Regions from separate parts of the Shewanella sp. S1-49-MNA-CIBAN-0167 genome, predicted to be linked through region 2. Evidence: predicted binding sites of a transcription regulator. Region 2 holds the regulator's gene; each other region holds the start of a gene.
The links. The regulator LexA, encoded in region 2, represses DNA repair genes until DNA is damaged. The targets are predictions, from matches to a motif close to TACTGTATNNNNATACAGTA.

Region 1: the regulator LexA is predicted to act here: its motif matches at 6,698-6,717, upstream of AAEZ00_RS07385 (LexA family protein).
Region 3: the regulator LexA is predicted to act here: its motif matches at 1,639-1,658, upstream of AAEZ00_RS01465 (DUF4007 family protein).

The regions. Positions count from the first base shown of each region.
Region 1 covers NZ_JBEOPO010000012.1:13,796-22,205, forward strand. Annotated here, with positions in the region: gene AAEZ00_RS07350 (sulfite exporter TauE/SafE family protein) at 1-109, shown strand, start outside; gene AAEZ00_RS07355 (rhodanese-like domain-containing protein) at 125-529, shown strand; gene AAEZ00_RS07360 (MBL fold metallo-hydrolase) at 611-1,480, opposite strand; gene AAEZ00_RS07365 (Tll0287-like domain-containing protein) at 1,748-2,398, opposite strand; gene AAEZ00_RS07370 (sigma-54 interaction domain-containing protein) at 2,692-4,014, shown strand; gene AAEZ00_RS07375 (NifB/NifX family molybdenum-iron cluster-binding protein) at 4,041-4,589, opposite strand; gene AAEZ00_RS07380 (Y-family DNA polymerase) at 4,995-6,251, opposite strand; gene AAEZ00_RS07385 (LexA family protein) at 6,263-6,670, opposite strand; gene AAEZ00_RS07390 (MlaE family ABC transporter permease) at 6,980-8,092, shown strand; gene AAEZ00_RS07395 (ABC transporter ATP-binding protein) at 8,092-8,410, shown strand, end outside.
Region 2 covers NZ_JBEOPO010000001.1:94,457-102,866, forward strand. Annotated here, with positions in the region: gene AAEZ00_RS00430 (SURF1 family protein) at 1-24, opposite strand, end outside; gene AAEZ00_RS00435 (DUF2909 domain-containing protein) at 1-190, shown strand, start outside; gene AAEZ00_RS00440 (cytochrome c oxidase subunit 3) at 198-1,073, opposite strand; gene AAEZ00_RS00445 (cytochrome c oxidase assembly protein) at 1,070-1,633, opposite strand; gene ctaD (cytochrome c oxidase subunit I) at 1,635-3,230, opposite strand; gene coxB (cytochrome c oxidase subunit II) at 3,240-4,841, opposite strand; gene AAEZ00_RS00460 (cell division inhibitor SulA) at 5,237-5,743, opposite strand; gene lexA (transcriptional repressor LexA) at 5,740-6,354, opposite strand; gene plsB (glycerol-3-phosphate 1-O-acyltransferase PlsB) at 6,619-8,410, shown strand, end outside.
Region 3 covers NZ_JBEOPO010000002.1:86,371-94,780, forward strand. Annotated here, with positions in the region: gene AAEZ00_RS01460 (DEAD/DEAH box helicase) at 1-1,480, opposite strand, end outside; gene AAEZ00_RS01465 (DUF4007 family protein) at 1,740-2,696, shown strand; gene AAEZ00_RS01470 (DEAD/DEAH box helicase family protein) at 2,689-6,096, shown strand; gene AAEZ00_RS01475 (phosphoadenosine phosphosulfate reductase family protein) at 6,089-6,985, shown strand; gene AAEZ00_RS01480 (cysteine desulfurase family protein) at 6,997-8,118, opposite strand; gene AAEZ00_RS01485 (LPD1 domain-containing protein) at 8,266-8,410, opposite strand, start outside.

The DNA.
Region 1 (8,410 bases), on a different contig from region 2:
TGCAGGTCAATGGATAAGCCAATATTTACCCAAAGCCATTTTACAAAAAATATTTGCCGTCTTTTTAGTCATGATGGCGCTATTTATGTTATCAAAATCTATCATTTAATATCACGAGGTACACATGAAAACAGCTCAAGAATACATAAGTGAAATCAAAGCGAATATTAGGGAAGTGAGTACTCATGAATTACATACCGCGATGAGTAAACCAGATGTGGTGATCATTGATGTTCGTGAGCATGAAGAGTTTCTGACAGGTCACATAGAAGGTGCAATAAATTTTCCTCGTGGCGTATTAGAGATGAAAATTCATGAACATCCTTTGGTGAGTCATCACTGTGAATGGGTATTAGCATTAACTGAGTTAGCTCAAAAAGACATATACCTTATTTGCCGTACGGGTGGTCGTTCAGCACTTGCCGCAGCATCATTACAGAATATGGGCTTTACCAAACCATTGTCTGTCGCTGGTGGCATGATGCAATGGCAACAAGATGAATTTCCGTTAGTGCCTCATAAGGTATAAATGCATCCAACATAAACCAGCATGTTGTGGTTTATTGCTCATTAATCATGACTGATTGCTGATTTCTAATGGCTAATCGATTTATGACAACTGGTTAAGCGGTATTTTAAGGTAAGCGTTACCCTTACGGTCTGCTGGTGGCATGTTACCTGCTCGAATATTAATTTGGATTGCCGCTAACAATAGATGCGGTATATCAGAATCAATGTGGCGTTGTTGATGTCGCTGAACAAACTCAGCGAGGGTCACTTTACCGCCGACAACGCAGTTATACCTTTTCTGCGCAATCACTGATGTTTCAAATATATTATCTTGGCGTTTGTATCCAAGGGGATCATGCCCTATAAACACCCGAGTACAATTAGGTAACGCTAATATATTGTTAATTGAATGATACAAGGTGGTCGTGCTGCTATTGGGGAAATCAGTATTCACAGTACCCCATTCTGGCGTAGATAATGTGTCACCGACAAATATCACATCTTCAATGAGATAGCTCACACAAGCAGGTGTATGTCCGGGTGTATGCATAATGTGAATAGTTAAATGACCCAATTTAATGAGTTCTTTATCGGTAAACAGTTGATCAAACTGCTCGCCATTGCACTGAAAGCTCTCATCGAGATTTAGCAATCTTTTAACGGTGTGCTGGACTTGAGTAATGTGCTCACCAATCCCCGTTGTTCCCCCGCGTTTGGTCTTGATATAACACGCCGCAGACATATGATCGCAATGTGCATGAGTTTCTAAAATCCATTCAATTTCAAATCCATGCTTATCGATATGATCAATGATGTTATCGGCAAAACATGTACTTATAGTACCAGAGGCCATATCGAAGTCTAAAACGGGATCAATAATCGCACTTTGACGAGTAGCAAGATCGGTCACCACATAGGTAATAGCATGACTAGTATGATGATAAAAAGGATCAATACGGATTTTACTCATAACAATTAACTCCCAACAAAATACCCAATGCATTTGTTAGATAAAGTCTCAGATCAATATTAGCAATAATGGTTAACATCATTTTGTAAATGACTGATAAGGAATCGTAAAGGCAGGATAATGTTAACGTAAACCACCACCATAAACAGCCCATGGGTCGCTGTGCTGTTTGCTTTAGCACCTAGCAGCGAAGCGTCCTAGGCTCTTGCTATAAGCCGCGCAGCGTCCTCGCTTCTAGGTCTTTCGCTTATATTACTTCAGCTTTGATTACGGCTTTGTTGTTGCTGTAACCGATGCGGCTTGATTATTGATAACCTTTTGTAATGAAAACGCACCGCGAATATCACCGAGGGCAAAGTTAACTGCTTTATCATTAGGATAGGTTTTGTTAATCAAAGTACTCAGCTCAGGATTAATATTACTACCATGACAACCTAAGCATAATTGTTGCGCTGGTATCGCCTTCATATAACGAAACTGTGTTTTGCCATCTTTGACGATAAACTCACTCGCCACAATGGGTTTATCAGCAGCTTGCTGTCCTGAAGCATTAACACGTTCAAATTGCTGTAATTGTGTTAACTCCCAAGCATCGGGCGTATTGGCTGGATTACGCACTCGCAAACTGGTCCGGGTAAGTGTCCAGCCCTCTTTTGAGTTTTCTGCTGCAATTGCAGGTGCTACCGCTTGGCACACCGACACTGCGTTGGTTAATCCACCTTGCTTAATGGCTGTCTTTAAATGACCTTTCAGTGCTTGGCTAAATTCGGCAATTCGTTGATTGGCCTGTTGTTCAAGCACTTGCTGCTCGGTTAATGATTCAGCTTGTCCTACCGTCGAGACGCTCATAAGCATGATTAAGCCGGCCATTTGGCTAGCCTTAATCAATGATTGTGTGTGTTTGTGTGTTAAGCGCATTATTGTTATTCCTCTATTTAAAATCGTTTAATCTCAATGAGTTTTAGGGTTATAAAAAACCTATGACCGAGTCCAATCACAAAACATATAGCAAGATCAATACAAAGCTTGTGCCATATTACACCGACAAATTTAAAATATATAAAATCAGCCACTTAAAATTCATTGATATTTGCGAGAGGCACATGCTAGGTTATGAACTGACAAATATGGCATTGTAGTGACAAATATTGCGCTAATAATGTCACTTTAGAGATTAACTGATTAATGTGTACAGTAAGCGAGAGTGATAAATGAGTAACACCACTGTTGTGCAATCAATGATAAACGCGATTGATAAACCGGCAATATTTATTACGCCAGATTATGTTATACATGCGGTTAATCAAGCCTATTTAGAAACGTATGATACACAAGTCATATTAGGCCAAAGTAAATGCCATCAGATATCTCATCACAGTAATGAGCCTTGTGATAAACACGGTGAAGAGTGTCCTTTGCAACAATGCCAGAGTACCGCAAGGGCTGCCAATGCCGTGCATATTCATAGCACTGCACACGGTAAGTCATATTGCGATATTTTAATGAAACCCATTAAAGATAACAGTGGCAAGGTATTGGGATATCTGGAGGTTTTAGATGCCATTGATTATGCATCAACAGAGTCTAAAAAAGGCACCATGGTCGGTCAATCTGCGCCGTTTAAGCAAATGCTCAACAGAATTAACCGAGCATCTCAATCCAGTATTGCGGTGCTATTGCAAGGTGAAACCGGTGCAGGTAAAGAACTCGTCGCTAAAGCGGTGCATCAAGCCAGTAGCCGCAATGATAAACCTTTTGTGGTTATTGAATGTACCGGCCTGAGTGAAAACCTGTTCGAAAGTGAGTTATTTGGTTACGAGAAAGGAGCCTTTACCGGGGCAACCACCAGTAAAAAAGGTCTGATTGAGATAGCCCACGGCGGCACGGTATTCTTTGATGAGATTGGCGATGTACCGATGAACATGCAAGTTAAACTGCTGAGGTTGCTAGAAACCCAATGTTATCGCGCCGTGGGTGGATTAAAACAAAAACGTTCCGACTTTCGATTAGTCAGCGCCAGCCATAAGAATTTACTCGATTTGGTTGAAAAAGGTGAATTTAGACGCGATCTGTATTACCGCATTGCCGGATTTCCCATTTACTTACCCTCGTTGCGTGAGCGCCTTGATGATATTCCAGGACTCGTAAATCATTTTATAAAGTACTCTGAATACAAACATAAAAGGTTTTCGGCTAACGCATTAAATCTGCTCAGTCATTATGCATATCCAGGTAATATTCGCGAACTGAAAAATATTATTGAACAATCGGCACTGATTGCCAACGAAGATATTATCCACAGCAGTGATTTACCTGAAAGCGTTCAACCTAACCACACATCGACAGATAACAAAAATACACTAAAAACGGCAACGGAACTCATGTCACTCGATGACGTGGAGTACGCATATCTTTCTCAGGTCTGTCAGCAATTTCAAGGATCTCCAGCAGAATTAGCCATTAAGCTTAATATTAGTGTGCGGACCTTATATCGTAAATTACAGCGCTATGAGCTAAAGCTAACAGCGCTGTAATGACGTAATATCAACCATAGTTACCATTAATGTTGATGTATTAGTGAATGCTTTTTATTGCAACACGTTTTCATTGTTGCGGTTGCTGTGCCCATTTCTGATCCGCAGCAACGTTTCTTTGTCGCCATTTCTGATCCACTGCAATGACCATCGTGACTGCCCGCTTCTCCGTCAGCATGATTATGATCACAACAACCACCATTCGCTTGTTTAGCAATATGCTTAGATGAAGGGCGTCCCTGACTTGCCTCGGTATACTCCTCACAGTCAGCTAAATTAGCACCGGCAAGATCGTCTATTGCTGTACGACCATTTTTAGCATGAAAAACACTCAGTTGCCGACTTAATAATTTAGCTAATAGTTGTTGGCCAATGTTACGTACGATCACGCGATTAGCGCCATGTGCCAGTATCAAACTGACTAATTGTTGTTTACCCTCACATCCATCTGTTAGTGCAGGATTGGCAAAACGCCCTTTCACTTGACCTTGATCGTCAATAAAGAGCACCTCATCAGCTTTGCTAAAATGGCTGGAAATATGTTCGTCTTTCATTGGTATGGCGGTAATCATCATTTCTCCTCATGTGCATTTTGCATTAACAACGCTTTACCATTAGTTAAGTCGTCCATTAATTTAAAACACACAGATTTAAGTAACTTCAACTCGGGTTAAGAGGTGGGATAAATAGGCTTAACATAGCTTTTGGCTGCCCCATTAATAGTTAACTGAATTTTAGCGCTTGGTATAACCAAACTACAGTTAATAGCATATGCTATATATACGCTTATTTATGGCATATGCCAGCTTTAATTTAGGGTTTGTGATCTGTTGCACTATTTATATCGACATCAATTATCTAAACATCTGACTGACAATCATTAGTGCCCTTGACCTTATTGCGATAAAAATAGCGGGGCGATTATTCGCTCTGTAGTGGCATTAATCATGAAAAACGAATAAAAAAACCAATAAAACCCCTTAGCATTTTATCTTTGGCAAGCATTTCCATTGGGTCGAATATTGAGGTGTTAGTAAATCACGGCGCATGGCCCACTTTTGCTCTATCCCTTGTGCGGCCAGAAACACAGTGTCGCGACCGTAGCGTTGGTTGATGCCATCTAGCGTGTGCATTAGCGCATGGGTGACCTTAGCGGTATTAAATAAATCAAATTGAAAATGCTTCTCGCTGGCTAAATCAACTAGGCCCACGCCTATTTTGTAATAGCGTACTCCTTGACGAAATAGCCTTGGAGCAGCGTGGGTCATAGCTTTGGTGAGCTCAACGCTGCAATGGGTTGGGCATGGAAAATGTACGATGACTTTATAACTTACTGGCTGTTCGTCATGGGGGGAATTACTCGCAAACAGCAACATGGTTTTACAATGGGAGTCTTGCTGACGCGCTTTGAGCGCCGCAATACCAACATGCTTACTTAACGCTTGTAATAATGACTCATAATCGGTGATGCGCTCGCCCACACTGCGGGTGGAGAAAATTTGCTTTTTATCAGCCCTCGCCTCATCCCATTGTTTACACACTTGGCCGTTAAGCTCGCGCACCGTACGCTCTATTTCAATACTAAACTGCTTTCTCGCAAGACTGGGCGGCATAGAGGCGAGATCAAATGCGCTGCGAATATTGATTAACGCAAGCTTGTTACTCATCTTCCTGCCAATTCCCCATACTTCTGCAACCGCCAACTGTTTTAAAATGTCGGTACGTTGCTGCATAGTCTCGATAACGCACACACCTTGGTATCCCTGGATTTTTTTAGCGGCGTGATTAGCAATTTTAGCCAAGGTCAAGGTTTCGGCTATGCCAACACAAACAGGTAGGCGCGCTTCTTTCCAAACCGCGCGGCGGATTAACTGACCTTGGGTATGCAGGCATTTGATCGCGGGATAACAATGCTTAAAAGACAGAAAGCTTTCATCAATCGAATACACATGCTGCTCTGGGGCAAAACGGCCTATTATTGCCATCATCTTTGCCGATAAATCGGCATACAATTCATAATTAGATGAGCAAACGATGACATTGCGCTGGGCGCATAAGGCTTTAACTTGAAAATAAGGTAAAAACTTTTGAATGCCAGCCTCTTTTGCATGTCGATTAGCGGCCACAATACAGCCATCATTATTGCTGAGCACAATCATCGGTCTACCACGCCAATCAGGACGAAACACCTGTTCAGCACTGCAATAAAAAGCATTGGCATCGACTAAGGCAAACATTTTACCTACTCTTATTTGCTTACAAGCAGTGGGCTTTGACGATGACAACGAATTGAGCGGGTCACCACGCCTTCAATACTAAAATCATCATAGTCGCAGATGGTCACTGGTAAATATTGCTCATTCGATGACACTAGCATTCGCCGTGGCATGTCGAGAATTTTACACACAAATTCACCATTAAAATTAGCCACAATCACATCGCCGCTTTTCGCGGTTTCATGGCGATCGACAATCAATAAATCGCCATCGAAGATCCCCACTCCTTGCATCGACTCGCCCTGGGCTAAGCCAAGAAAAGTCGAACTGGGATGCTGGATTAATATCTCATCAAGACTTAAGCCTAATTGAAGGTATTCGGCTGCAGGGCTTTCAAAGCCAGTAATACCGGCACTCGCTGCAATAGGAATAATGCGCATATGACAACCTCGCACACTTATAACGTGTACTGTATAAAAACACAGTACATCTTACCGCTAAATTTAGTTGGTGCAAGTTTATTTATTTTTTCTTGCGCCATGCCCTGTGCTTTTCAAGCATTGGAGTGGTTTTTATTGAACTTTAGACGCCGCTACACGGCAACCTTATCTGTTGTTTATGAAAGAATATGTTCAAGGTCAAAATATAATCAGAGTGATTGGTCTACACTGATCATCAGTACAAGAATTAACCTAGTTCGTGTATAGCGTAACCAATAGCATTATTTTTCCCTTTGCTCGGGGTCTAGTATGACACTCGCTACATTCCACATTGATATGCAAGATGATAACTGTTCACTGCATCTTACGGGTGATTGGCAATTGGGCCAAGCGCCACTGGGCGCGGATATTTGCGCTACGCTACCCTCTGTTTGTCATTCCGTCACATTAATCACCACAGAGTTGTCGCACTGGGACTCAAGTCTCGCCATTGCCTTATTACAATTGTCACGTTGGTGTGAACAACAACAAATCGCCTTAAATGTAAAAGACACCCCACAAGGATTACAGCAATTACTACAACTTGCTACCGACGTTCCTGTTTATCAAGCAACCAATGATGCTGCCATTGGCGGATTATTAGCAGCCTTACGTAGCTGGCTTATTGTGCAAGGTTTACAAGTACACGACGGATTAGTGTTTGTTGGCGAGAGTTCACTGGCATTGGGTCGTTGGTTCAGAGGCAAAGCCAGTACTCGTCGCAGTGATATCGTGTTTTTTATAGAACAAGCGGGACCTAAAGGACTGGCTATTGTCACCTTAATTAGCCTGCTTGTGGGAATGATATTGGCCTATTTAGGCTCGGTACAGCTGCGGCAATTAGGGGCTCAGGTGTATGTTGCAAATTTAGTGGCTATCGGGATGGTGCGTGAAATGGGCGCGCTCATGACAGGCGTTATAATGGCTGGCAGAACAGGGGCTGCTTATGCTGCGCAATTAGGCACAATGCAGGTCAATGAAGAAATTGATGCTCTGCGCGTAATGGGCATTTCGACCATGGAATTCCTGGTTTTACCTCGATTATTGGCATTGATTTTTATTATGCCACTGATGTGTATTTATTCAGATGTGATCGGCATGATCGGCGGTGCGATTGTTGCCAATGGCATGGGCGTAAGTTACACCCAATATATTTTGCAAACCCAGATTGCGATCGATTGGGTAGACATTTCCACCGGTTTGATAAAAAGCCTCATTTTTGGCTTTCTGATTGCTATAGCGGGTTGTCAGGCAGGCCTTCTTTGCGGTCGAGATTCTAATGCCGTTGGTTTAGCCACCACCAACGCTGTGGTTAAGGCGATTGTCTTTCTTGTGGTCTCTGACGCCGCGCTTAATATTTTGTTCGATAAATTAGGGATCTAATGATGCTTGATGATGCCTTTATCAGTGTTCGCAATCTTTGTGTCGGTTATGGCACTACCGAAGTGCAACGACAGTTAACCTTCGACATTCACAAGAATGATATCTTTTTTGTCATTGGCGGAAGTGGTTGCGGCAAAACGACCTTGCTTAAATCAATGGTAGGACTGTTAACTCCGCTCAAGGGCGAAGTACGCTATCAAGGTAAAAACTTTTATGACGCAGATGAACCGGCGCAAGTGGCTATGCTTAAAGACTGGGGCATTACCTTTCAAACTGGGGCGTTGTTTTCCAGTATGTCACTTGCTGAGAATGTCGCTT
Region 2 (8,410 bases):
TTTAGTCTCGTTGCTTTTATTCATATTATTTAACTTAGGTAGAGCCTTAGTTATTATGGTTAAAGGGCAACATCAGCAACCTATGAGTCATTTTCTAGGTCGCCGAGTGTTGTTTTCTATTGCTGTGATTGTGGTGTTGCTGGTGGCCTTAGGGCTTGGCTACATTCAGCCTAACCCCAGACCTTATTAATGTTGATTTACAACACGTAGACAAAGATGAATAAGCATAACCACACCACATCAACAAAGTGCCAATACCAACTTCCCGCTTGAAAAGCGAAATGCTTGTCGGGCGTAAAATGCCCTTTGACAATTCTGAGTAACAAAATAATTAAGAACAGGGTGCCAATCGTCACGTGCATACCGTGAAAACCGGTTAACAGAAAGAAGGTGTTACCGTATACACCAGAAGAGAGTGTTAGCCCCATTTCTTGGTAAGCATGGCTATACTCTTCAACCTGTAAACCGAGAAATGCAATACCCAAAATAACCGTCAGCGCTAACCAGATGATCAAGGGTTTACGATTGGCTTTTTCGAGGTTGGTATGGGCAAAGTGTAATGTAACCGATGAGGTTAGCAGTATCATGGTGTTGATTAATGGCAAACCCGTCCACGGCATGGCTTCGGTTGCGGTACCATCAGGCGTTTTTACCAGTGGCCAAATAGCCTCAAAGGCAGGCCACAACACTTCATGAGTCATGGCATTATTTGATGCGCCCCCAAGCCAAGGCACTGAAATCATGCGTGCATAAAAGAGTGCGCCGAAAAATGCCCCAAAAAACATAATTTCAGAAAAAATAAACCAGCTCATTCCTTGTCTAAACGAACGATCCATTTGCGCTGAATACAATCCAGCCATGGACTCATCAATAACGGTTTTAAACCAGCCAAAAATCATAAAAATAATGACGGCCAAACCCGCGAGTAAAATGTAACCCCCAGAGGTTTTTTCTGTGGTTAATTGTTGTATATAATTGCCAGCACCAAACGCAATTAAAAATAAACCAATAGCACCTATTATCGGCCACGCACTTTGGGATGGTACATAATAAGGTTGATACTTTGTTGTCATTTTGCTGCTCCTTGCTCTATGTCGATCGCTTGTTTATCGGTGATGTCATAAAGGGTATAAGAGAGAGTCAATGTATTAATGGACGCTGGTAAATCAGGGTCCACGTAAAAAATCAGTGGTAATTCTGCTGTGGCAGACGCTGCTAAGGGTTGTTGATTAAAGCAAAAACATTCCGTTTTATTGAAGTACGCCGCCCCTTGGCCAGGCGATACCGAAGGGATCGCTTGGCCTACGGTGTCGCGTGAAGACAGGTTTTTAACCAAAAATTGTGCGTGAGTAAGCTCACCAGGATGCACGCTTATTTGGTTAACTTTAGGGCTAAATTCCCACGGCATATTTGATTGAACTTGGGTGACAAATTCAATGGTTACGGTTCGGCTTTTATCAACCACCACCGCTTCATAGCTGCTGGCACTATTTTGGGTTTTGCCATTTATACCCAATGTATCGCAGAGCACGTCATAAAGCGGTACCAGCGCAAAACCAAATCCAAACATACCAATTGATCCAGCAATCAGCATGATTAATAACTTACGATTTGATCTTGTTGGTTGCGTCATCTCATTTAATCTCCGGCGGAGTGGTAAACGAGTGATATGGCGCTGGACTGGCAATCGACCATTCTAAGCCTTCTGCTGCTTGCCAAGGATTATCTCCAGCGGGTTTGCCACCCTTAATGCATTTGAGTACCACCGCGAGGAAAATAAACTGAGATAAACCAAATGCGAACCCACCAATTGATACAATTTGATTTACATCGGCAAACTGTACAGCGTAATCTGGGATCCTTCTCGGCATGCCTGCTAAGCCTAAGAAATGCATCGGGAAAAATAGTACATTGACGGAGATAACCGAACACCAAAAATGCCATTTCCCTAAGGTTTCGTTGTACATATGACCGGTCCATTTGGGCAGCCAATAATATGCCGCTGCCATAATGGAAAATATCGCCCCTGTGACCAACACATAATGAAAATGAGCCACCACAAAGTAAGTGTCGTGATATTGGAAATCAGCAGGGGTAATTGCCAGCATCAGACCCGAAAACCCGCCAATGGTGAACAGGATGATAAACGCGACCGCAAAGAGCATCGGTGTTTCAAATGTCATCGAACCGCGCCACATGGTTGCCACCCAATTAAACACTTTCACCCCAGTAGGGACAGCAATTAACATGGTGCAATACATGAAAAATAGCTCTGCAAACACAGGCATACCCGTGGTAAACATATGATGTGCCCACACCAAGAATGACAGCACGGCAATGCTGGCAGTGGCATAAACCATAGAGGAATAACCAAACAATTTTTTACGACTAAAGGTCGGAACAATCGCCGAGATAATGCCGAATGACGGTAAAATCATGATGTAAACTTCAGGATGACCGAAGAACCAGAAAATATGCTGGAACATCACCGGATCGCCGCCACCTGCGGCATCAAAAAAGCTAGTACCGAAAAACTTATCGGTTAACACCATGGTGACCGCGCCCGCAAGCACTGGCATCACCGCAATCAGTAAAAATGCGGTAATAAGCCAAGTCCACACAAACAGCGGTAATTTCATCCATGTCATACCAGGGGCGCGCATATTGACTATGGTCACGATAACGTTAATGGCGCCCATTATCGAACTGATCCCCATCATATGAATGGCAAATACAAACAAAGCGGTGCTGTCAGGACTATAAGTGGTTGAGAGTGGGGCGTAGAATGTCCAACCAAAATTAGGACCACCACCTTCCATGAATAGCGAACCTAGTAACATGGAAAAGGCGAACGGTAAAATCCAAAAACTCCAGTTGTTCATCCGCGGTAGTGCCATGTCTGGCGCACCGATCATCATTGGAATTAACCAGTTAGCTAATCCAGTAAAAGCTGGCATTACCGCGCCAAAGACCATAATAAGACCATGAACTGTGGTCATCTGATTAAAAAAGTTAGGTTCGACTAGCTGTAATCCCGGCTGAAATAACTCAGCTCGAATGACCATAGCCATCGCACCGCCAGTTAGAAACATAATGAAACTAAACCATAAATACAGCGAGCCGATATCTTTATGGTTAGTGGTGAGTAGCCAGCGCATTAGCCCTTTCGGCGCTCCGTGATGATGATCATCATGAGCGGTAGCAATTGTATCGTGCGTTGTTGTGCTCATTGTTTTCCCCTACTGTCCATGGCTAGCGACATCGGCAGCTTGCACCGCCTCGTCAGAATTATTGCCCCACGCATTGCGCTCATAAGTAATCACTGCCGCCATTTTTTGAGGGCTGAGTTGACTACTAAATGCTTGCATTGCGGTGCCTGGTTTGCCGTGCATAACGATATCGATATGTCCGCTAACCGGTCCGCTAACGACAGGGCTGCCAATAAGTGAAGGGAAAGCGCCGGGTAAACCAGCGCCAGAGGCCTGGTGACATGCAGCACAAACAGTGGCATAAACCTGCTCACCTTCAGCGATTAATTGCTCCAAGGTTAAGGTGGGCAGATCTGCCGCTGCAACAACTTCAGGTGTCACAACCTTGGCAACGGCTTCTATAGCTTGAGTGGTTTTTTCTGTGGCCGCATCGGTAATGTCTGTCGTTGTTGCGGCAATGGTACTTGCTGCATCGGCTACGACCTCGATCGGCTCAGTGCTTGACGCGTTACTACTTGAGAAGTTACCCACATCAGCTGCTTGAACAACATCGCCACTGTTGTTGCCCCAAGCATTTCGCTCAAAGGTAATCACTGCGGCAATTTCTATGGCGCTAAGTTGCTTGGCAAAGGCTTGCATTGCGGTGCCTGGTTTACCGTTTAATACAATATTGAGGTGATCGTCAACAGGGCCTTTTATGATAGGACTGCCAATCAATGATGGGAATACACCGGGAAGACCCGCCCCATTAGGTTGGTGACAAGCGGCGCACCGCGCTATGTACACTTGCTCGCCCTGCGTGTTTAGTTCTTCAAGGGACAAGGTTTGTGACATTGATGCGGCTGCAGCGACTGCAGCATTATTGGCCAGTTGTTTTTGTTCAACTAACCAATTATCAAAATCAGTCTCCGATAAGGCTTGTACCACAATAGGCATAAATCCATGGTCTTTACCGCATAACTCAGCACATTGACCGCGATAAGTTCCAGGCTTATCAATACGAGTCCAGGCTTCGTTGATAAAGCCTGGGTTGGCATCTTTTTTAACCGCGAAAGCGGGTACCCACCATGAGTGGATAACATCATCAGATGTCATCAAGAAACGCACCTTTTGATTGATGGGCAGTACTAGCGGCTTATCGACTTCAAGGAGGTAATTTTCGCCTTTGGCCTCACGGCCATCAATTTGCTCTCTGGGGGTGGATAATGAGCTGTAAAATTCGATGTCTTTATCAAAATAGCTGTAGTGCCATTTCCACTGTGACCCAGTAATTTTGATGGTCAGATCGGCATCGCTGGGATCTTCCATGGCAATTAAGGTTTTAGTGGCTGGAATAGCCATTCCGATTAAGATAATGAAAGGGATGACGGTCCAAGCAATTTCCACTTTGGTACTTTCGTGAAAATTGGCCGCAACGGCACCTTTTGATTTGCGGTGATAAATCATCGAATAAATCATGATCCCAAACACCACTAACCCAATAGCACAACAGATGTAAAGAATCGTCATATGGAGGTCATAAACCTTACCACTGATATCCGTCACGCCTTGGGTCATGTTGAGGGGCATTTCTGTTGCCCCAAGCGGAAGTGCTACCCACACAACCAATAAAAAATACAACCATTGCTTCACAAGACTACTCCCCTGCTAATTGCAAAATAGCAACTACAAAGAAAAGTCACACAGTAAATCTCAGCTCTATGCAAACTCTTCGGTTCCCGAAAAAAGCTTGATGAACTCAAAGTACTCTGGTGGTTGTATACAGACTGTCTACGCTTTTATTGTTAGCTGTGCACCACGCTTGTACCTACGACTGAACTTATCAATTTCTATTTGGATTATTTGTCTGACAGTAATCTTGATTACTGTCATTTTATCCAATTAAAGATGAAGAATGTTTCATCCTTGTTAACCACATTACTTGTAGATTAAACATTGATCAAGATCACTTTGTTGGTAAATAGGCTAAAAAAAGATGAAAAAAAGCCCTGAATTCAATGCAGGGCTTGGTAATTAAGGATTTATGCTTAGTGAAATGAGCAAAAATTACCTGCTCCACTTGTTAATGTAGAGTTAACAAGTTGATGTTTGTGAGGTAAGTGAGCATTCACATCTTCAATTACCACGCCTAATGCTCGCGCGCTCTTAGCGACAATTTCCAATCGACGACTATCGCGAGCATCGAGTGAACTTGTCCAAGTAACCACTGCACTAGAAGTTCCGCTCGTGAGAGCTTTTTCCATGGCCCATAATGTTTCGACTTCATCTTTGGTGTGCACCAGTAAAATACGATCCATTCTCACTCCAGCACTGGCCAGCATATGCTTATAGCCTATGTGAGGTGGACTAATTAATACAATCCATCTGCCTTGTTGGCTCAACGTCGCCAGTTGGCTACACAATTGACTCAGTTCTGCTTCACCTTGGGTGACAGTTTGTAATGTTTGAATGGTTTGGTTGCCATGCAGATCTGTTTCAGTTAAATCTACCCATAAGCCTGGGTGACGTGGCGCTACGCCCATTAGTTTGTTCATGACCAATCTCCATTACGGATAACGCCAACTGCAAGCCCTTCGATGGTTAGGCTTTGGCAACTTAAATCTACTTTTATCGGGTTATAATCTTCATTTTCTGCATGCAGATAAATCATATTACCTTTTTGTTCGAATCGTTTTACGGTGACGTCATCATCAACACGCGCCACCACAACCTGACCATTACGCGCTTGTTGCATTTTATGTACAGCGAGCAAGTCGCCTTCTAAAATACCAATGTTTTTCATGCTATCACCACGAACCCGTAATAAAAAATCTGCGGCGGGTTTAAACATATTTGGGTCGACTTGATAATATTGTTCTACATGCTCTTGCGCCAAAATAGGCTCTCCAGCAGCAACTTGTCCAATGAGTGGCAGACCGATTTCAAGCTGTTCTTCATGAGGTAAACGAATACCTCTCGAGGTACCAGGTATGATCTCGATAAAACCTTTTTTGGCTAATGCTTTTAAATGCTCTTCGGCGGCATTAGCACTTTTAAAGCCAAGACGACTCGCAATTTCAGCACGAGTGGGTGGCATACCTGTTTCGGTGATATTGTTTTTAATTAAGTCTAAAATTTCTGCTTGGCGCGGCGTTAACGGTCTCATGATGGTTCCTGTCTTTTTATACAGTGACTGTCATTATATACAGTGTTTTTGTTCGTGCAAGTATTAACCAACTCTTTTTTGAATATTGTTGGTCAAGTATCATTCAACAACCTGTTTCTATTAGTTATTGTGTATTGATTGTCTGATGTTATTTCTGATAGTGAGAACTCAAGCGTAAAGATAAATCGGTCTGATAGTGTAAGCAGGCTGGTTTCTGGTATCCTATACGACAATATTACAGTGGCTTATGTTGCGAAAATAACCATGTCAAAACCAGATTCAATATTTTTACGAGCGTTAAAATGGATTCAAAAATCGATGGTACTCACGGTTGTTGTGCCACATGATCCTTTTGACGATCTTAATTTAGATCCATCTAAACCTCTGATTTATGTTATGAAAACAGAATCAATCAGTGATGCCGCTGCATTAAGCGAAATCACTGAGAGCTTTGGTATGCCCAGTCCATATGAGCCACTGCAATTGGATGGCCTCAAAGTATCACGCATCGTTTGTCTTGAAGGCCGCAAACCGCTTTTTGGTAAACGCGAAAGCGGTGAAAAATTTATTAATAGTTTTACCAGTCTGTTAGCGCTTCATCGTCAATGTCCTGAGTTAGATATTCAGTTGGTGCCTGTGAGCCTTTATTGGGGCCGTACACCGGGTAAAGAAGATGACAGCATGAAAGCGGCTTTTTTTGAAAGGGAAAACCCGACCTGGCTGCGAAAATGGCTAATGATTTTGTTTCTAGGTCGCCACAATTTTGTACAGTTTTCTAATGCATTATCGCTTCGTCTTATGGCTGATGAACACGGTACCGATAAAAGAATTGCTCACAAATTAATCCGTGTTGCGCGAGTGCATTTCCGCCGTCAACGCAAAGTGATGACAGGGCAGCAATTACCGAATCGGCAAGTGCTTTTTGCGTCGTTACTTAAATCTGATGCAATCAAGAAAGCCATTGAAGAAGAGTCGGTAAACAAAAAAGTATCTGTCGAGAAAGCCCGTGAAACCGCCATTGAATACCTTGATGAAATTGCCGCTGACTATTCTGATAGTTTTGTGCGCATTGCCGAGCGCTTCCTCACTTGGTTATGGAACAAATTATACAGTGGTATCAATATCAAAGGTGCAGAACAGATAAGGCAGTTACATCATGACGGCCATGAAATTGTCTATGTGCCTTGTCATCGTAGTCATATGGATTACTTACTGTTGTCATATATTTTGTATTATCAGGGTATGGTTCCACCGCACATTGCTGCCGGTATTAATCTTAACTTTTGGCCTGCTGGGCCTATGTTCCGTCGTGGCGGAGCATTCTTTATCCGTCGTAGTTTTAATGGAAAAAAACTCTATACCGCAGTATTTCGTGAATACTTAGATCAGTTATTTGCTAAGGGCTATTCGGTCGAGTATTTCACTGAAGGTGGTCGTTCTCGTACCGGGCGTTTGCTAGCGCCTAAAACCGGTATGTTAGCGATGACTATTAATAGTGTGTTACGTGGCATTGAACGCCCTGTGACCTTAGTGCCTGTGTATTTAGGTTATGACCATGTGATGGAAGTGGCCACTTACCATAAAGAATTAAGCGGTAAGAAAAAGAAAAAAGAATCTGTTTGGCAGTTATTTGGGGCTCTGCGTAAATTAGGCAATTTTGGCCAAGGTTATGTGAACTTTGGTGAGCCGATTAATTTACAACATTTCTTAAACGAGCAGGCGCCAGAATGGCGTAAAGAGATTGCGAACGATCCTGATCAGAAACCATCATGGTTTACCCCATCGGTCAACTTACTAGCCAATCGTGTAATGACCAATATCAACGGCGCTGCTGCGGCCAGCTCGGTGACATTGACCAGTTTAGTGTTATTGGCATCAGAGCAAAATGCATTAGAAAGAAGCCAGTTAGAACGTCAGCTTGATTTGTATTTAGCATTACTTAACACAGTGCCTTATACCCATTACGCATCCGTTGCAGAGGGTAATGGCAAGTCAATTGTTGATCATTGTCTGTCGTTAAATAAGTTTGTCAGTACTAAGGACCTTATTGGCGAGA
Region 3 (8,410 bases), on a different contig from region 2:
GAGAGTTCATAGGCTTAGCTATAATAGTAACGTTTGTCTTTGGTGCATCAAAACCAGCAGTTAATACATTAAAGTTAACAAGCACCTGAATAGCACCACTTTTATATTGTTGAATTTTTGCTCGTCGACTTTCTGTTGTGTCATTTTTACTGTCTATTGAAGCAGCCTTCACGCCTTTGTAGGCAAGAGCTGACGCTAGATTGATGCCATGCTCCACGGTGCATGCAAAGACTATTATTTGTGCACCATTATTACATTCGTCAATTATGGTTTGAATAATTTGTCTATTACGACTCATGTTATTTGCTAGTGTTTTCATGGTTTCAATACCGCCAGCATCTCTTAATTCATAAGCAGAGATAGCTGATGAATCATAATTTAGTGATTTAAAATTGGCTTTGGCTAAATAACCTTTATCGACTAAATAATCAATAGGTGACAAATATCCTGAAATTCTCATTGAAACTTTATTATTATTAAAAAAATTTGATAAACGTTCGTCTTCCTCCGATAGGCCATCGGCAGAATAACTACGTCCTGGTGTAGCTGTTAATCCTAATAAGTTTGCATGGAAGTTTTCATCACCAATAAAATCATCTACCACTTCTTGAAACTTTGGGGCTATGGCCTTATGTGCTTCATCAAAAATTACCAAGGTCACCTTTTTACATAATTCTTTGTATAATAGTTTTAACTGTCGAGAGTCGTTTTTTCGTAAACTTAAAAACTTGTGCAGTCCAGCCACAACAAAGCCTGAATCAATACCTCCTAAACTTTCATCGGAATTGGAATAAAATCCATATAACGTCGTAGCTCTATTCCCAAGAGATTGCCATGCCGTTGAAAATTCAGCATAAGCTTGTGAACAAAGCTCTTCTCTATCAGCTAACCATAAAACAACATGTTTATTAGATTGCCGTAAGTGTTCAGCAGCAATATTCATTGCCGTTCTTGTTTTTCCTGAACCCGTAGGCAAATGAAGAAGAACGCGTTTATGATTGTTATCAAACTCATTAAGCACTTGATTTGATATGTCTTGTTGATAGGGATATAGAGGATAATTGGGTTCTATTCGAGAAATATTTGTGAAATCTACATTTTGTTGAAGTCGACTCTGATAAACGTCAGACAAGCCAATTTTTTGGGCGAATTCAAATTGGTTTTGTTCAGCCCAGCTAATCGCTGCATCATAGTATTTAGGTGTTATTTGAGTAGGTGTGACATTAAAATCTGGGAATAAATCTAGTAATAAATTGGGGGATAACCTCTCAATCAATTTTTTACGCAGCTTATCATCAAAAACAAAATCGATTTGCTTTACATTTGCAACTACTGTAGCAAGACTTTTTTTATTGTAATTTGCATTTTCATTTATCTGGTTGTCTATCTCATCTAAATCAAGCGCAAATCGAATCGACTCTTTAGGCAAAAAACTTAACAGTTCGTCTTCTGAAAAGTTTGATAAAATCTTACTTAGCATTACAATCCTTTATTCTTCGGCAGCTAGCTGCTAAATCAATTCCTTGTCGATTAAAACAAGATCCCTTATAACAAAAAAACAACATAATTGTTCATTGTATTCATGAATTTACCGTATTGACTAGTTTACTACAATAAAAAAAAATATTTTAAAAAATGCACTGTACAAATGAACAGTCTTTAGGATAAAGTTCTTTCGTTATTTTGAAAATCAGGCTAGTATCGCCTCTGGACAATTTCTCCAGAGGCACTAATAAGCGATGAAAGCTAAGTTTACAGGTCATGACACTTTCCCTCTGCGCTATGGATGGCTATTCAAGGCAGTTAATCATTTGAATTCAAATGGTAAATTCTCAAGTTCTGATGAAGACAGCATTCGTCAATCGATAGTCGAACTTGGTGTTGGTAAAAATATGGTTAAAGCTATTCAGTATTGGGCTGAAGCTTCTAACGTGATTCATTCTGAACGATCAAATAATTCATTTACTCATTCTGTGTCACAAAATGGCGAATATCTTTTTGGTGGTGAAAGCTTAGAGGATGGAAGAGACCCTTACCTAGAACTGCCTGGCTCAATTTGGTTAGTTCATTTCTGGTTAAATTTTAATGTTGAACATTTGACGGCTTACCGTTACTTTTTTAATTTCGCAAATGTGCAACATTTTGAAAAAACAAAGCTCATCGCTGATTGTTTTGAAGATGCAAAAAAACTCGTTGATAGTGAGCTGGGTAATATTTCTACTATAAAGAAAGATATTGACTGCTTTTTGAATACCTATAGTAAAAAGCTCAAAGCTACTCCATCGAAAAAAAGTATCAACATAGATGAAGACCATTTTATTTCACCTTTGTCTGAATTAAATTTGATACAAGATAACGGTGGCGGTTTTTACATTAGTAACCTCGCTGAACGTCCTGAACTGCCGATCGAAATATTTACTTATGCCCTGCTTGAGTTTTTTAAAACTGAAACTGTAGATTCTAAAGTCAGCACTGTTGATTTCGACTCATTATTGAGTAAACCCTGCTCACCCGGTCGGATATTCCGGTTGTCTGAATCAGGATTAGGTCAAAAACTCGATGAAGTTCAGGGCTTTACTGACAACAATATTTCATGGGTCGATTCATTAGGATTAAGGCAAGTCAACGTTTCTGAATATGCAAAGACCAATAGCACTCACTATTTGAATCAATATTATGGCACTAAAAATGACTGAATCACTCATAACTATCAACCAACGTTATAAAAGCTCTACCCGTATTGATGGTGATAGCGAAGATTTACGGTCCTTTATTGACGATTTTATTCTTCATGGTACCGCCGTTAATGTGCTTGATACCGTCAGTCGCGAATACGATGCTAATGCACAAAGGGTATATACCATTACAGGGCCTTATGGTTCAGGTAAATCTACAGTCGCGTTGTTTTTATCATGTTTATTGTCTACTGATACTAAGTTACGCGATTACGCTACCGAAAAGTTACAATCATCGCCGATCCTCTCGTCCGAATTTCAGAAACGATTTGCAATCAACATTGGTTGGAAAACAGTTAAGCATGTTTGTGGTTTAGAATCGCCAGCAAACAGTATTTTACTAAGTTTGTATATTGCACTTGGTATAACTCACGATGTGAATAAAATTACAGACTTAAATGATGATGAATGTCTTTCTGAAATTAAACAGGTTCTTTCTTCAACGCAAAGCAATGGTGATGGCGTATTAATCTTACTAGATGAAATGGGTAAGGCTTTAGATTATCAATCACGCGCTAATAAAGATTTGCATTTATTTCAAGCATTAGCTGACGTAGTACAACAAGCTAGTCGTCCTGTGTTGATGATAGGTTTCTTACATCAAGCGTTTTCTGATTACGCTAAAAATAAAGATGCAAAAACGCAGCAAGAATGGAGCAAAGTTCAGGGACGCTATCGAGATCTAAGTTTTAATCCATCAATTGACGAATCATTAATCCTCGTTGGTGACTCCATAACTCGCTCAGCTGAAATTTCATCAAAAATAGAAAACAAGTATGCAAAGTTAGTCAATGCTGTCAGTAGTGCTTTCGCTAGTCAACATCGAAATGTTGATGCATTAACCAATACTCTACCACTTGATCCTATTGTTAGTTTACTTCTAGGTCCTGTTTCAAGACGCCGTTTTTCACAAAATGAGCGTAGCTTATTCGGTTTTCTCGCATCACATGAGAAGTATGGTTTTCGTGAGTTTCTAGAAGATAACTATACACAACCTCAAGATGACCTAGTTTTATACAGGCCAGAAATGTATTGGGATTACCTTCACCATAATTTGCATCACTTAATTGTGACATCGCATGATAGTAAAGCATGGTTGGAAGGTTGTGATGCTATATATCGTGCGGAGCAAAAAGGTAGTGATCTTCATGTTTCAATAACGAAAGTTATTGCACTATTAACTATTTTTGGATTTCATCATCAGCTTCATGCAAAGAAAGATTTCATAAAACACTATTTTGTGTCTCGTGGGTTTAAAAATAGTGAAATTGTTGCTGCATTAGATGATTTACAAACATGGACTGTCATTATTTACCGACAGAAACATGATGCTTTATTTGTTTTCCAAGGTAGTGATATCGATATCAACACATTGATAAGTGAGCGTGTCGAAGCAGTTAGTCAAGGTGTTGATTGGACAACGGTTTGTGATTTGCCGCAAAATATATTAGCGACGGCACACTATCACAAAACTGGCACGATGAGATGGGCAACAACTAAGCTCATCAATAAAGTCGAAAAATCTTTACTTGAACAGCTCAATACTGAACCGAAAACAGGCGAGGCTTTCCTTACGTTTGTTTTATCGGTATCACCCGCTGTGACGCAAATGTTTAAAGAAATTGCATCAAATCCAGAAAAATTAGGTCATTGCGTTATCGGTGAGTATGACGATTTTAGTATTCTACAAACAGCGGCCATTGAGCTGATCGCACTTAAGCAAATCCTTAAAGATGAGCAGAAAATTACACATGACTTGATCGCCAAGAACGAGTTAGAAAACCGCATCATCTTTGCACAACAAAATGTAGAAAAAGAACTGCAACATATCTACAAAAATGCACAGTGGACGCATTGGAATAATCCATTACCCCCCTCATCTCCTCTGACTTCATTGGCGTCTGTAATTGCAGAAGAAATCTATCACAAAGCACCAATTGTAATTAATGAGTTAGTTAACCGCTCTAAACCTTCTGGTAGTGCAAACAGTGCAATTCGTAAATTGATGAATGCAATGTTTGTAAATGGGGACCAAAAAGATTTAGGCTTCGATGAAAATAGCTTCCCTCCAGAGAAAGGCTTATATCTATCGTGTTTAAAGAGCAAGGGTTGGCATAATTATACTCCTGAGGGTTATTTATTTCCCAAAACATGGAGTAAAGAAACCATAGATGCTAATCCAAAGATGTATGCACTTTGGCAAGATGGTTTTGCTTTTATAAAAAAGAATTCAACCACAGCACATGTATCCATCGCACAATTATATGAACGTTGGATGTTGCCACCTTTTGGCTTAACAACTGGGCTTTGTCGCATCTATGGATTAGCGCTGTTAAAGTCACTTGAAGGACAAATCGCTTTTTATGATTGGGATTCTACTAATCAGTTTATTTTTATTCCTGAATTAGATGAGGAATTGGTTAATAAAATCTATAAGCACCCACATGAAGCTGCGGTACGATATTTTGAAATATCAGATATTCAGAGTCATTTGTTAGATAATTTAGCTCAAGCTACAATTGGAAATACTAAGACTGACAGTGCTATTTTGAATATAGCAAAACACATTGTTGGAATAGTCCATAAGCTACCATCTTGGGTTAAAAAAACTAGTGGAGAGAGCTTTAGTGGTAGCCAACAAAATGGATTAACTAAAGAAGCAAGAGACTTTAGAAACAAAGTCATTGGCGCTAGCGATCCTTTTAAACTTATCTTAGAAGATTTGCCTGCTGTGTTTGGTTTTGACAAAAACGACCCTGCTTTAGAAGATCAATTGGGTTATAAACTGAGAACTGCAATTGAAGATTTAAGCGCTCAAAATGATATTTTATATAATGGATTCAAACAAATAATCATTGAGACGTTAGGTGAAGAATTTAATAACAATCTCAAAACACGTTGTAAATTTGTTGAGGGCATAGCCAAGCGACCTAATGTCAAAGAGCTCGCTAAACGAATAGGTCAGTGCATTAATAATCCGAGTAAATTTGAATTTGTTATTAATCTTGCAACGGGTGCTCCTGAACGAAATTGGACCGACAAACATCTGCGTAACGGCTTAGATGAACTGCAAAATTTATGTGTTCAATTCAGACGTATTGAGTCATTTGGTAATTTACAAACCAAAGGTAGTTCAAAACCTCTGGCATTCATCACTACCAATAGTGAAGGTAAGCATCAAGAATTTGGTGGATTTATACAGTACGATTTAGAAATGGATAGCGACGTTTTGCAAGTTGTAGAAAAAATAAAGTCGTCTTTCTCTGATTTATCTAAAGAGAAACAATTGGCCGCTTTAACTAACATGCTAACAAATTTGATGGAACAAAGTGAAAGCGTAACAGAGGTTGTTAATGACTGAAAAAGTTAAACATGTTCTAGGGTTGTCTGGCGGCAAAGACAGTAGCGCCTTAGCATTATTTGTCAAAGAAACGTATCCCGAATTAGAAGTTGAATACTTCTTTACTGATACCGGCTACGAGCTACCAGAAACCAACGAGTTTATTGATAAACTTGAAGAAAAACTGGGTTATATTCACCGTTTAAATGCACGATCATTAAACAATATTGAAGGTCGTGGCGAAAAAGACTTTGCACACTTGCTAAAAGAGCACGGTAACTACCTGCCCTCACAACGTGATCGCTGGTGTACCGTGCAAATGAAACTAAAACCATTTGAGCAATGGTTAGATAGTTTTATTAAAGACGGTTATAAGATTAAAAACTACGTCGGAATTCGAGCTGACGAGCCTGAAAGAACGGGATACATGACCATAGAGAAACCTATTGAGTCTGTATTCCCTTTCAGAAAACATGGCATTGTTAGAAGTGATATTGAAAATATCCTTCAACGTAATGGGTTAGATCTTCCTGAATATTACAAGTGGCGTTCACGTTCGGGTTGTACTTTTTGCTTCTATCAGCGAAAAATTGAATGGGTAAAGCTGATGGAAAAGCACCCTACTTTATTTGAAGAAGCGAAAGCTTTTGAGAAAGGTGATGATAGTAATAGTACTACCGGTGAGCGCTTTTATTGGATGGGCCAAGGTCAACCTCTTGAAACTTTAGAAGATCCAGAAGTACAAAAACGCATCATTGAAAACCATGAGAAAAAAGTTGCTCGTTTTAATAAAAAGAAACGTAGCAATGCTTTGTTAGGTGATTTTGGTGGTGTATGTGATTTTGGGGAACTAGACGACATATACGATGAAGCCGAAGGTGGTGGAGCTTGTGTCACCTGCTACAAATAAATAAAAAGCGACTATCTAGTCGCTTTTTTTACAGCTTTAATAAATGTATCTATTTGTTCAAACGTCACATCAAGTGGAAAACTAAGTCTAATAGTATCTTCAGCTTGTTCACGCGTTAAACCTAAAGATGTTAATACATGTGAAGCTTCGATTTCTTTTGAAGAACAAGCTGAGCCTTGTGCTAGGCTAAGTTTTTGATCATTATCGCGGATCATTAACGCTACGTTGGTATTCAATAATGTTAAGGATAAACAATGAGGTAAGATTTTAGTTCGACCATTTATTTTAAAGCCAATCCCTTCATTAGTGAGCCCTTCAATTAAGTACTCTTTTGTGCACATTTCAGAAAACAATTGGTAATATTTCGGGAAAAAATCAATAGCGGTGCCATAACCGATAATCAACGGCGCAGCAATTGTTCCTCCTCTTAAGCCTTGCTCTTGACCAGCGCCATGAATAACCGGCAAAAGCTTTCTATGGCGTAAATCTCGTATGTAGATCGCACCAATGCCTTTTGGACCACCGACTTTGTGAGCGGAAAATGACATGACATCTATATTAAGATCATCGACATCGATCTCTGTTTTGCCATAACTCTGCGCTGCATCTGAGTGGAATATAACTTTGTTTTCAGAACACAATTTACCAATTTCACCAATCGGATTAATTGTTCCTAATTCATTATTAACGTGCATGATTGACACTAGAGCCGTTTTTTCGTTAATAGCATCCTTGACATCATTTGGACAAATAATGCCATCCACATTAGGTTTAATATAAGTGACTTCAAAACCAATCGATTTAAAATAATCACATATCGCTAATACACACTTGTGCTCAATTGTGGAGGTGATTATATGGTTTTTGCCTGCAGGGATGTCACCACTTAACAGTAAGCTTTTAAAAGCGATGTTATTTGATTCTGTTGCGCCACTGGTAAACACAATTTCACTTGGGTAAGCACCGATTGAATCCGCTAGTTTTTCTCTTACTTGATCAATTTCCTTCTGGACAATAGACCCCATCAAATGACTGGATGCTGAATTTGCATAAAATGTCTCAAACGCATTCATCAGAGAAATTTTAACTTCAGGCAATAGAGGATATGAGGCTGCGGTATCAAAGTAGATCATAAGAGTATTTATCGGTAAATTATTTGTTTAAATATTATCACATGTTGAACTCTAGGATTATGAAAAATTTAATAAAACATACCAATCTACCAGCATAATTTTGGTGTTTATTATATTGAAAAACCATCATCCGCTTTGCTTATAAAACTATATACCTAAAGGTTCAAAATATTCCATCATCGCTTGATATATTTCATGGCAGCGCTGCGCGCCAGAATAAGCGTCATGTTTAACAAGTGCCGAGTCAATGGTGCTTTTGACTAAGTATGGATTGGAGATACTGGCATAATCC